One region of the Streptomyces showdoensis genome, then DNA from elsewhere that is predicted to be linked to it. Evidence: riboswitches for the same ligand, from Rfam matches in the RefSeq annotation. Region 1 holds a riboswitch; each other region holds the start of a gene.
The links. A riboswitch is a leader RNA that binds a small molecule or an ion and turns the genes downstream of it on or off. The one in region 1 is predicted to bind cyclic di-AMP.

Region 2: it holds a riboswitch for cyclic di-AMP, as region 1 does, so the genes downstream of both, ABD981_RS19120 (M23 family metallopeptidase) here and ABD981_RS08595 (M23 family metallopeptidase) in region 1, are expected to answer to the same signal.
Region 3: it holds a riboswitch for cyclic di-AMP, as region 1 does, so the genes downstream of both, ABD981_RS36120 (M23 family metallopeptidase) here and ABD981_RS08595 (M23 family metallopeptidase) in region 1, are expected to answer to the same signal.
Region 4: it holds a riboswitch for cyclic di-AMP, as region 1 does, so the genes downstream of both, ABD981_RS33775 (C40 family peptidase) here and ABD981_RS08595 (M23 family metallopeptidase) in region 1, are expected to answer to the same signal.

What each region holds. Positions count from the first base shown of each region.
Region 1 is NZ_BAAAXG010000012.1:404,719-407,765, forward strand. It holds gene ABD981_RS08590 (tyrosine-protein phosphatase) at 1-754, opposite strand, end outside; cyclic di-AMP (ydaO/yuaA leader) riboswitch at 1,128-1,282, shown strand; gene ABD981_RS08595 (M23 family metallopeptidase) at 1,287-2,261, shown strand; gene ABD981_RS08600 (SGNH/GDSL hydrolase family protein) at 2,423-3,047, shown strand, end outside.
Region 2 is NZ_BAAAXG010000026.1:1,399,070-1,402,116, reverse strand. It holds partial or broken gene ABD981_RS19125 (PP2C family protein-serine/threonine phosphatase) at 1-1,194, shown strand, start outside; cyclic di-AMP (ydaO/yuaA leader) riboswitch at 1,374-1,520, shown strand; gene ABD981_RS19120 (M23 family metallopeptidase) at 1,532-2,608, shown strand; gene ABD981_RS19115 (aldo/keto reductase) at 2,670-3,047, shown strand, end outside.
Region 3 is NZ_BAAAXG010000028.1:308,932-311,978, forward strand. It holds gene ABD981_RS36115 (GntR family transcriptional regulator) at 1-513, opposite strand, end outside; gene ABD981_RS36120 (M23 family metallopeptidase) at 683-1,453, opposite strand; cyclic di-AMP (ydaO/yuaA leader) riboswitch at 1,466-1,632, opposite strand; gene ABD981_RS36125 (M16 family metallopeptidase) at 1,836-3,047, opposite strand, start outside.
Region 4 is NZ_BAAAXG010000027.1:200,009-203,055, reverse strand. It holds gene ABD981_RS33785 (ATP-dependent Clp protease proteolytic subunit) at 1-272, shown strand, start outside; gene ABD981_RS33780 (hypothetical protein) at 280-585, shown strand; cyclic di-AMP (ydaO/yuaA leader) riboswitch at 926-1,101, shown strand; gene ABD981_RS33775 (C40 family peptidase) at 1,105-1,581, shown strand; gene ABD981_RS33770 (ATP-binding protein) at 1,769-2,209, opposite strand; gene ABD981_RS33765 (8-amino-7-oxononanoate synthase) at 2,377-3,047, opposite strand, start outside.

The DNA of each region.
Region 1 (3,047 bases):
CCGGGGCGAGCCGCAGGCCCTCGGACAGGTAGGCGTCCACCGAGCCCCAGGTCCCCTCGATGGTGTCGAAGGCGGCCCGCAGGTACTCCACCCGCGCGTCGAACAGCGGGCTGAGCAGCTCCATCACCTCGGGCGACATGGCGTCCGCGGCGTCGGAGCCGCGCGTCACCTTGTAGCGCCGGTGCGGCTCGTTCGACTTCACGTAGTCCGCCTCGATCGCCTCGCGCTCGACGCCGAGGGCGAGCAGCGTGATCGCGATGGACAGGCCGGCGCGGTCCTTGCCGGCGGCGCAGTGCATCAGCGCCGGGAGGCTGTCCTCGGCCATGGCGTGCAGGATGCGGCTGTGCTCGGCCGTCCGCTCCACGATCATCTTCTGGTACGACTCGGACATCCGGGCCGCGGCCTTGCCGTCGCCCAGGATCTCGTGCAGCTGGGCCAGGTCGCCGGTGCGCACCAGCTTCCAGAACTCCTTGCCGTCGGCCGGATCGTTCAGCGGTATGTTCACGTTCGTCACGCCGGGCAGTTCGACGTCCGCCCCCTCGATGCGCACGTCGGCCTCGTTGCGGAAGTCGAAGACGGTGTGCAGGTCGAGGGTGGCCAGAAACGTCGCGTCCTCCGGCGTGGCGTGCGCCAGGTGACCGCTGCGGAAGAGGCGTCCGGCGCGCACGCTCCGGCCGTCCACCGTCGGCAGCCCGCCGAGGTCGCGGAAGTTGCGTACGCCGGTCAGCTCGGGCTCGGTCGTCGCTTGCGTCACGGATGCTCCTGGTCTCGAGATCGGTTCCTGGGGCAATCATCCAGGTGAGGGGCCCCGAACGCATCCCCTCTGGCAGGAATGAGCAATCTGTCCGAATTACGCCCTTAGGGGTAACGCGCCCTGATACCGGGGGAGATGGGATTCGGCGCGTGAGCAGCGTCATAAACGTGACGGACCGTGGCTGATCGTCTTTCCCAAATTCCCTTCCGGAAAGGGAAATCGAGGGACCGTCATCCACGGAGGGTGACCGCAATTCCGGCCGGAAATCGCGCCCGTGCCGCCGTCGCGAAAACAGTGGCTTGTTCGTTCCCGCCCGCCTCGTCTAGCGTCGCGCTCAATCCGGACGGACCGCCTAATCCTGCCGCCGACCGGAATCCGCACACCACCCGGACAAGGCAGGAGCGGGGGACCCAGGTAGTACGCCGATCCCTCGAAGAAGGACGGCTCGGGGTGAAGTCGCGCGACCGCGCGGCCGGACATCTCCAGTCCGAACCCGACAGCTCACCTCGCAGGCGACGGAGAGGAATTCGTCATGCCCGCGAAGGGTAAGCACCGTCGTCCCAAGGCCAATCCGATCACCCGCGGCTTCGTCGCCGCCGGCACCGGTGGCGCCATCGTCGCCCTGCCGCTGATCGGCGCGACCGGCGCGCACGCCGCCGAGCAGGCCGCCCCGATCGCGAAGGCCCCGCAGGCCGTCGCCGCCGCGGCCCCCGCCCAGGCCCCGGCCGCCGCTCCCGCCGCCGCCCCGAAGGCGTACACCGTCGTCCGTGGCGACTACCTGTCGAAGATCGCCGACGAGCACCACCTCGCCGGCGGCTGGCAGAAGCTCTACCGCGACAACCGCCAGGTCGTCGGCGAGGACCCCTCACTGATCCTCCCCGGCATGAAGCTCACCTTCGGCGCCAAGAGCACCGGCAAGCACACCGGCAAGGCCCACCCGCCGAAGGCCGCCGCCCCCGCCCAGAGCAGCGGTGACGACACGCGTGCCTCCCGCGGCGGCGAGCGCTCCGCGGCCCCCGCCACCTCGGCCTCCTCCTCCGCGGCCGCTTCCTCCTCCTCCTCTTCGTCGTCCTCCTCCTCGGCGGGCGAGACCTCCTCCTCCGGCTGGGTCGCCCCGATAGCCGGCGGCGGTGTCTCCACCCCGTACCGCGCCTCCGGCTCGATGTGGTCCTCCGGCTACCACACCGGCGTCGACTTCATCGCCTCCACCGGCACCACCGTCCGCGCGGTCGGCCCGGGCACCGTCTACTCCGCCGGCGACGGCGGCGCGTACGGCAACCAGGTCGTCATCCAGCACGCCGACGGCACCTTCTCGCAGTACGCCCACCTGTCCTCGATCTCCGTCTCCGCCGGTCAGACCGTCACCGGCGGCCAGCAGATCGGCCTCTCCGGCGCGACCGGCAACGTCACCGGCCCGCACCTGCACTTCGAGATCCGCACCGGGCCGGAGTACGGCTCCGACATCGACCCGCTGGCCGCCCTGCGCGGGCACGGCGTCAGCATCTGACCCCGGAGACCCGTGGGTTCACCCCGGAGGCCCGGCACCCGCGTGCCGGGCCTCCGGGGTATTCCGACTTGGGGGAATCTTTATGGGTGGCATATGTCACCCGCCGTCAACCCCTCCTTACGGTCGCGTAGGTCACATCCGTAAAGGAAGGATGTGGTCTCGTGGCAGACGATTCGAGAACATCAGACAAGCACGCATTCGGGTCGTACGCGGCGATCGGTGACAGCTTCACGGAGGGCGTCGGTGACCCCGGGCCCGACGGGACGTACGTCGGATGGGCGGACAGGTTCGCGGTCCTCCTCGCCGACCAGCTGCCGGAGAACGACGCCTTCCGCTACGCCAACCTGGCGGTGCGGGGGCGCCTTCTGGACCAGATCGTCGCGGAGCAGGTCCCCCGGGCGAAGGAACTCGCCCCCGACCTGGTGACCTTCTGCGCCGGCGGCAACGACATCATCCGCCCCGGCACCGACCCCGACGACGTGGCCGAGCGCTTCGAGCGCGCCGTCGCCGACCTGACCTCCGCCGTGGGCACCGTCATGGTGACGACCGGCTTCGACACGCGCGACGTGCCCGTCCTGAAGCACCTGCGCGGCAAGATCGCCACCTACACCGCCCACGTCCGGGCCATCGCGGACCGCTACGACTGCCCGGTGCTCGACCTGTGGTCGCTGAAGTCCGTCCAGGACCGGCGGGCCTGGGACGACGACCGGCTCCACCTGTCCGCCGAGGGGCACACCCGGGTCGCGCTGCGCGCCGCCCAGGTCCTCGGACTGCCGGTGCCGGCCG
Region 2 (3,047 bases), on a different contig from region 1:
CGCTGATCATCGTGGGCGGTGTCTGCTTCGACCTGGCGACACCGCCGGAGTACACCGCGGCGCCGCTGTTCTCGGCGGCGCCGCTGATCGCCGCCCCGTTCTTCTCCACGCTGACGACGCTCCTGACGGGCATCGCCGCGGTCCTCGCCAGCGTCGGTCTGCACGCCTACAACGGCACGACCGACCACATCTCCTCGCTCACCGAGACGCTGACCGTCCTCACCGTCTCGGCGCTGGCGATGCTGATCAACCGGGTGGTGCGGCGCAGCGGCGAGCGGCTCGCCTCGGCGCGGGTGATCGCGGAGACGGCGCAGAAGGCCGTGCTGCCGACGCCGGCCGAACGGATCGGCGGGCTGCAGATCGCGGCGCGGTACGAGGCGGCGCAGGCCGACGCGTTCATCGGCGGCGACCTGTTCGCCGTCCAGGACACCCCGTACGGGGTACGGCTGGTCGTCGGCGACGTGCGGGGCAAGGGGCTCGACGCGGTGGAGGCCGTGGCGGTGGTCATCGGCGCCTTCCGCGAGGCGGCCGAGCAGGAGCCGACGCTGGAGGGCGTGGCGGAGCGCCTGGAGCGGGCGCTGGACCGCGAGGGCACGCGGCGGGCCGGGCTCGACGCCTTCGAGGGGTTCACTACGGCGGTCCTCGCGGAGATCCGGCGCGACGACGACGGCGACGGCGGCGAGGGCGACGGCGGCGAGGGCGGCTCCAGTGGCGAAGGCGGTGCCGGTGGGGTCGTGCGGGTCGTGAACCGGGGGCATCCCGAGCCGCTGCTGCTGTACGGGGACGGGGGGCTCGGCCGGCTGCAGCCGAGCGAGGCGGCGCTGCCGCTGGGGATGGGGGAGCTGGCCGTGTGGCCCGACCGGGCGGACGAGACGCCGTATCCGGCGGGCGCGACGCTGCTGTTCTACACGGACGGCCTCTCGGAGGCCCGGGACGCGCGGGGGGGTCTTCTACGATCCGGCCGAGCGGCTCGCGGGGCGGCTCTTCCCCGGTCCCGAGGAGCTGCTGGACGCGTTGGTCGCGGACGTGCGCCGGCACACGGGCGGGGGCTCGACGGACGACATGGCGCTGCTGGCGGTGAGCCGTCCGGCGGCGGGGCAGCCGGAGCGGCGGCGGACGATGCCGGTGGTGCCGCCGGGGGGGCGCCGCCGGGGGACGGTGACGGGACGTAGTCGGGGGGTGTCACTCCGATAACAATTGATACACCGTCAGATCGGGGGTGTGGCGCAGATCCCGTCTGACCGGGGGTCAACTCGGGCCATTCCCTCTCAATTGCGCTAACGATCAAGGGGGACGGCTTGGAATCGGGAGCCCGTGTCTATTAACGTTCGATAACGCAGCGCGGTCGTCCCAGCCGTCGCAAGAGACGGCACCGTGCGCGCGCGCCGAATTCCGCAAGGGAACCGGGGAACCACCACTTGGGGTGAATCGGGCCACGTCGCACCCGTGCGGCACACCCGTAGGAGACCTTCCTGCTCCGAACCCGTCAGCTAACCCGGTAGGCGAGAAGGAAGGAAAGGAGAGCGCCTCCGTGGCGTCCGACACCCCTGCTCCCGAAGCCCCCTTCGACTCTTTCGGTGCCTACGGCCCCGCGGGCACGGGCGGGGAGGAATGGAACCCCACCGAGGACTCGCTGCGGGCCCAGAGCCGCTCCGGCGGCCGGCACCGGGTCGTCAAGCAGCGCTCCAACTTCGCCCGCTCCTCCACCGTCCTCGGGGTCGGCGTCATCGCCGCCGTCGGTGCCGGCGGCCTGGCCACCGCCCAGGAGAAGCCCCCGGTCGCGATAGCCCTGCCGGACCTCGACCTGCCCGACGCCTCCGCGCTGCCCGGCATCGGCGACCTGATCGGCGGCTCCGAGAAGAGCTCTGGCGAGAGCACCGGGGTCACGAACAACCCGCAGCCGCTCACCGCCCTCACCTACACCACGCCCGCCGACGCGAGCTCCGCCGACGCCCCCGCCGGGACGAAGCAGCAGGCCGACGCCGGCGAGGCGCTGCGCGCCCGCATCCTCCAGCAGGCCGAGCAGCAGCAGGCCGCCGCGGACGCCGCGGAGAAGGAGGCGGCGCAGAAGGCCGCCGCCGAGAAGGCGGCGGCGGAAGCCGCGGCCAAGGCCGAGGCGGCGGAGAAGGCGGCGGCCGAGGCGAAGAAGAAGGCCGAGGCGGAGGCCGCCGCGAAGGCCGAGGCCGAGCGCCTGGCCAAGCTGGCCGCCAGCTACGCGCTGCCCACCTCCTCGTACACGATCACCTCCACCTACGGCCAGGCCGGCTCGATGTGGTCCTCCGGCTACCACACGGGCCTGGACTTCGCCGCGCCCACCGGCACCCCGGTCAAGGCCGTGCACAGCGGCACCGTGAAGTCGGCCGGCTGGTCCGGCTCGTACGGCTACCGGATCGTCCTGGAGCTCGAGGACGGCACCGAGATCTGGTACTGCCACCTGTCCTCGATGACGGTCGGCGCGGGCCAGTCCGTCGGTACCGGCGAGACCATCGGCCGGGTCGGCGCCACCGGCAACGTCACCGGTCCCCACCTCCACCTGGAGGTCCACACCCCGTCCGGCGACGGCGTCGACCCGGCGGGCTGGCTGCGGTCGAAGGGGCTCGGCGTCTGACGGCCGGCCGTCCCGCGGGGGAAGCGGAATAGGCCCGGCCGCGCGGGGGGTTGACCACTCCATGACCTCTCTCCGCAAGCTGGGCTCTTCCGACCTGCACGTCTTCCCGCTCGCCCTCGGCGGCAACGTCTTCGGCTGGAGCGCCGACGAGGCGCAGTCCTTCGCCGTGCTCGACGCCTACACCGCCGCGGGCGGCAACTTCGTCGACACCGCCGACACCTACTCCTCGTGGGTGGAGGGCAACGAGGGCGGCGAGTCCGAGACCGTCATCGGGCGCTGGCTCGCCTCCCGCGGCAACCGCTCCGACGTCCTCGTCGCGACCAAGGTCGGCGCCCACCCCCGCTTCAAGGGGCTGAGCGCGACCACCATCAAGGCCGCCGCCGAGGAGTCGCTGCGCCGCCTCGGCACCGATTACATCGACCTCTACTACACGCACTTC
Region 3 (3,047 bases), on a different contig from region 1:
GGCCCAGGCCTCCATGGGCCGCGCGGCGGGCTCGACCGCGTACATCCAGGCGATCTTGTGCCGCAGCTGGGTGAGGAGCGCGGTGAGCGGCGGACTGCCGGAGGCCTGGGCCAGCGTCTCGTGGAACCAGGCGCCGAGCGAGCGCAGGTCCTCGCCCTGGCCGCTCCTGGCCCGTTCCTGGCCCAGCCTGACCAGCCCGCGCAGCACCTTGAGGTGGGCGTCGGTGCGGCGCTGGGCGGCCCGGGCGGCGCCCAGCGGCTCCAGCAGGGTCCGCACGTCGAGCAGGTCGGCCGCCTCCTGCTCGGTGGGCTCGGCGACATGGGCGCCGGCGTGCCGGCGGGTGACCACGAAGCCCTCGGACTCCAGGGTGCGCAGGGCCTCGCGGACCGGAACCCGGGAGACCCCGTAGCGGCGGGCGAGCTGTTCCTCCGTCAGCCGGGCGCCCCTCCCGAAGACGCCGGAGACGATGTCGTCCCGGATCGCCGTGCATACCGAGTGCGCGGGAACACGCATGTCCGACCTCCGCATTTGATCCGCGCGAAACCCCATCGAGTGGCGCCTGTCCGGCGACTCTTGCGACTCTATTGCAGGACGCCGGAATTTCCGATGCCGCCCGGTAATACGGACACAAAAAAGAAGCCCCGGCTCGTTCGAGCCGGGGCTTCTTCACAGAATTCACACGTCAGACGTGGACTCCGCGGGCGCGGAGGTAGGAGATCGGGTTGATGTCCGATCCGTACTCGGCGCTCGTGCGGGCCTCGAAGTGGAGGTGCGGGCCGGTCGAGTTGCCGGAGGAGCCGGAGACGCCGATCTGATCGCCCGGGGTGACCTTCTGGCCGACGTGGACACCGATCGAGGAGAGGTGGCCGTACTGGGTGTACGTGCCGTCGTTCATCCGGATGACGATGTTGTTGCCGTACGCGCCGCCCCAGCCGGCCTCGATGACGGTGCCGGAGCCGACGGAGACGACCGTGCTGCCGTAGGAGGCGTGGAAGTCGATGCCGGAGTGGCTGCCGGAGGACCAGAGCGAGCCACCGGTCTTGTAGCCGGTGCTCACGTAGGAGCCGGCGACGGGGAGCTGGAAGGAGTTCAGGCGCTTGCGCTCGGCCTCGCGGGCGGCGCGCTCCTGGGCGGCACGGATCTCCTTGGCGCGGGCCTCGGCCTTGCGCTTCGCCTCGGCGGCGGCCTTGACCCGGGCGGCGGCCTCGACGGCCTCCTTCTCCTGGGCGTCGGCCTGGGCGTCGACGCGGTCGGAGAGCGACTCGGCCGTGATCACCTGGGTGAGGCCGGTGTCCTCCGGGGAAGCGGGCTCCGTGTCGGCGGCGAGCGCCGGGGAGGCCAGGGTGCCGATGACGCCGGTCGTCGCGAGGGTCGCCACACCGGCGATGCCCACGGAGCGGCGCGCCATGCGGCTCGGACCACGATGCTTCCCGGTGGCACGGGTGAACGCCATGTAGTGGCTGATCCTTTCCTTCCCTCTCGCCTACCGGGTTAGCTGACGGGTTCGGAGCAGGAAGGTCTCCTACGGGCCCCTCCGCTCGCCGAGCGAAGGCGTCCGATTCACCCCAGGGACTGCGATGGGTCCCCGGCTCCCCAGGCTCGCGCCTTACGGGGACTCGGCGATGACTGTCCGTTGCCGCGGATGCGGCGTCGTACAACGGCCGGACAGACGGATCGAAGCTAGGCCGATCTTCTGTCAATCGCCAAACAGACACGCGCTTTTGTAAGACATGCCACAGGGCAGAAGATCACACTCACTGCCAATACGGACAAAAAGGAATGACCCCGACGAACCAGGTCGTCGGGGTCCCCGTACCCGCGTGACAGCGGCTCAATCAGCCGGTCACGACGGTCACTTCGCCGATGCCGAGGGCCCGCACCGGCTCCTCGATCTGCGCCGCGTCACCGACGAGCACGGTGACGAGCCGGTCCACCGGGAAGGCGTTGACCACGGCCGCGGTCGCCTCCACCGTGCCGGTCTCGGCGAGCCGCGCGTACAACTGCGCCTGGTAGTCGTCCGCGAGGTGCTGCTCGACCTGGTCGGCGAGCGTGCCCGCGACGGAGGCGGCCGTCTCGTACTTGAGCGGCGCGACCCCCACCAGGTTCTGCACGGCCACGTCGCGCTCGGCGTCCGTCAGGCCGTCGGCGGCGAGGGTGCGCAGCACCTTCCACAGGTCGTCAAGTGCCGGACCCGTGTTGGGGGTGTCGACCGAGCCGCTGATGGCGAGCAGCGACGCCCCGTTGCCCTCGCCGTCGGAGCGCAGCACCTGGCCGAAGGCGCGCACGCCGTACGTGTAGCCCTTCTCCTCGCGCAGGACGCGGTCCAGGCGGGAGGTGAGGGTGCCGCCGAGGCAGTACGTGCCGAGCACCTGGGCCGCCCAGACGCGGTCGTGGCGGTCGGCGCCGACACGGCCGATGAGCAGCTGGGTCTGGACGGCTCCGGGGCGGTCCACGATGACGACGCGGCCGGTGTCGTCGGCCGTGACGGGCGGCATGGGCCGCAGGGCGGCCGGGGTGCCCGTCCAGGCGCCGAGCGTCTCGGCGAGCACCTTGTCGAGGTCGACGTCGGTGAGGTCGCCGACGACCACGGCGGTGGCCGTGGCGGGCCGGACGTGCGCGTCGAAGAAGGCGCGGACGGCGGCGGCGTCGATCGCGGCGACGGTCTCCTCCGTGCCCTGGCGCGGCCGGGAGACGCGCGCGTCGGCCGGGAACAGCTCCTTGGAGAGCTGCTTGGCCGCGCGACGGGCCGGATTGGCCGTCTCGTGCGGGATCTCGTCGAGCCGGTTGTTCACCAGCCGCTCGATCTCGGACTCCTCGAACGCCGGGGCGATCAGCGCCTCGGAGAGCAGGCCGAGCGCCTTGGGCAGCCGGGAGACCGGGACCTCCAGGGAGACCCGCACGCCCGGGTGGTCGGCGGCCGCGTCGAGGGTGGCGCCGCAGCGCTCCAGCTCCGCGGCGAACTCCTCGGCGGTGTGCTGGTCGGTGCCCTCGGACAGGGCGCGGGCCATGATCGTGGCCACGCCGTCCAGGCCCTCCGGCTCGGCGTC
Region 4 (3,047 bases), on a different contig from region 1:
TCCCGGGGGCCCGGATCGTCCTCCAGGAGCCCACCATGGACGAACCGTTGCAGGGGCAGCCGAGCGATCTGGACATCCACGCCCGGGAATTGCTGCGCCAGCGCGAGCTGGTCGTCGGCCTGCTCGCCGAGCACACCGGACAGAGCCGCGAGCGGACCGGCGCCGATCTGGACCGGACCACCGTCCTGGACGCGCCGGCCGCGCTGGCGTACGGCCTGGTGGACCACGTGGTTCAGACCCGCGCCCACTCGACCGGCGCCGGGGAGGGGTGATCCCGCGATGGTCCCGGAGCTGCCGCCGCTCCCCGCACTGACCCGCGCCGAGGGCGAGTTCGTCGACACGTACCTCGAAGTCGTGGACCTCCTGGGGCGGATCAATCCATCCAGATCCACGCATACCTATGGGGCCCTGCGCGCCGCTCAAGCGCTGGTGGGGCGGGCGACGGCGCTGCGCGACGCCCTGACGCTCATGCATATGCGGGGCGAGAGCGAGGTCCACGCCGACACATTGGCGCGCGCGTTACGGGTGTTGGACGGAGAGCGACGGGCCGGCCGGGTCACCGTCCCCGAAGAGCCCGCGAGTTGACACTCCGGCGTGTCGTGTCGAGGTCCACCCGGGGCACGGAAAGCGCAGAATCACTCCCTCGTTCGGCGTAGTCGACGTATCGACATAGAACCCGGACGAGTTGCGCAACAGGAGTACGCATCTGGCGGAATCGGGCGTTCCGTCGCAGGTGCGGGGCTCATCGGCCAAACCTCCGAAGATCGAGAAACGAGACTGTCCACCCGTATGGATCAGTCGTGAGGAGCCTCACATATCGCCGTTTCAGCTCGGATTTCGCCCTGTCCGTGGGTCAAGATCCTCGTCGACGACAAGCCCCCGCCACCCACGGCGGGGCGGTCCGGGCGGACGCCGAGTCCTGCCGCCGTCCCGGACGTCTGGTCGACAGGAGTGGATCGGCAGGAGTGGAGGACCCGAGCAGTACGGGACGTTCGCGAGCAGTACGGGACGTTCCTCGGGGTGAAGCCGCAGCCGCGGCCGGGCATCTTCGCCTGCCCGAACCCGACAGGTCATCCTTCACAGGCGGCTGACGAAGGGTTGCGCATGACTGCGCAGATTCATGTCCCGTCCCTGCTGTCCCGGGCCGGAGCCGTCTCGGCTCTCACCCTCGCCGCCGTCGGCGGCACGCTGCTCGCCCCAGGAGCGGCGCCGGAGGCCCAGGCCGCGACGTCCTACGCCAACACGGCCTTGAACGTCGCCGCCTCGAAGAAGGGATCGCCCTACAGGTACGGAGCCACGGGACCGAGCCGGTTCGACTGCTCGGGACTCACGCTCTACTCGTACAAGAAGGCGGGCAAGACGCTGCCCCGCACCGCGCAGCAGCAGTACAACAAGACCCGGCACATCTCGGCGGCCGGCCGACAGAAGGGGGACCTGGTCTTCTTCCATTCCGGCGGAAGGGTGTACCACGTCGGAATCTACGCGGGTAACAACAAGATCTGGCACTCGCCGAAGACCGGCTCATGGGTGAAGCTCGACAAGATCTGGAGCTCGAAGATCTCCTACGGCCGCGTCCGCTGACGAGCGGACCCCGCCGCACGGGCTCGTCGGCCTGATCAGCCGATGCGCTGATGCGCCGATGTACGAAGTGTGAAGTACCGACGTGATGCACGACGGTGCGGGAGGAGCGTCCGGTGGCGCCGCCGGCCCCTCCTCCCGCCCGGGCGCGACCCCCGCGACCGCACGGACCGCCGCTGGGCCGAGAAGCCTAGGCGGCGTGCGCCGCCGGCCAGGGCAGTCGGATCCAGACCGTCTTGCCGCCCTCCTCCGTGGGCGTCACGGAGAGCCGCCCGCCCGCCTCGGCGGCCAGATAGCGGATGATCACCATGCCGCGCCCGTTGTCCTGCTGCACGGCGGCGGGCAGCCGCCGCGGCCAGCGCGGGTGGCTGTCAGTCACCCCGATGCGCAACTGCTCGTCGCGCTCCAGGCGCACGTCGACCGTGAAGGTCGGCGACTGGCCGAAGGTGTGCTGGACGGCGTTGGTCGCCAGTTCGGAGACGATCAGCCGCACCGTGTCCGCGATGTCGTCGCCCTCGTCGATGTCGTCGAGCCCCCAGGACCCGAGGACCTCGGCGACGTACCGCCGGGCGGCCGCTACCGAGGCCGGATCGCTCGGCAGCGTGACGGTTGCTTCCTGGTGATCTGCCATGGCGACGCCGTCCCTTTCCCACCGGGCCGAGCCCCGGTTTGCGCTGCGCGCCAGACTGCCACCGATCGTGCCGCCCTGGGTGGCGATCCACCAAGATATGCGGATATCTGTCGCCCGAAGCAGTGAACGGTGCGACGGGCGACCGGACAACCGCGCGTGACCCGCGGTCAGCCCGCGTCGGGCTCCCTCTCCGCCGCCCCGTCCGGAGCCGTCCGGACGATGGTCTCCACGGCCCGCTCGATCTGCGCGTCCGTGAGGTCCGCCCGGGCGGTCAGCCGGAGGCGGGAGATGCCGTCCGGGACCGACGGCGGCCGGAAGCAGCCGACGCCCAGACCCCGTTCACGGCAGTCCGCCGCCCAGCGCAGCGCCTCCTGCGGGCCCGGGGCGCGGACCGAGACCACGGCCGCGTCGGGGCGGGCGGCGGTCAGCCCGGCCTCGGTGAGCAGCCGGTGCAGGCGGGCCGCCACGGCACGGGCCCGGGCCGCCAGGCCCGGTTCGGCCGCGATCAGACGCAGGCTCGCCAGCGCGCCGCCCACGGCGGCCGGGGCGAGTCCGGTGTCGAAGATGAAGGTGCGGGCCGCGTTGACCAGGTGCTCGATCACCCGGGCCGGTCCGAGGACCGCGCCGCCCTGGCTGCCCAGCGACTTGGAGAGGGTGAGGGTGGCGACGACGTCCGGGGCGCCGGCGAGTCCCGCCTCGTGGAGCGCGCCGCGCCCGCCCTCGCCCAGCACGCCGAAGCCGTGGGCGTCGTCGACGACCAGGCCCGCGCCGTGCGCCCGGCAGACCGCGGCGAGTTCGGCGAGCGGGGCCCGGTCGCCGTCCACGGAGAAGACGGAGT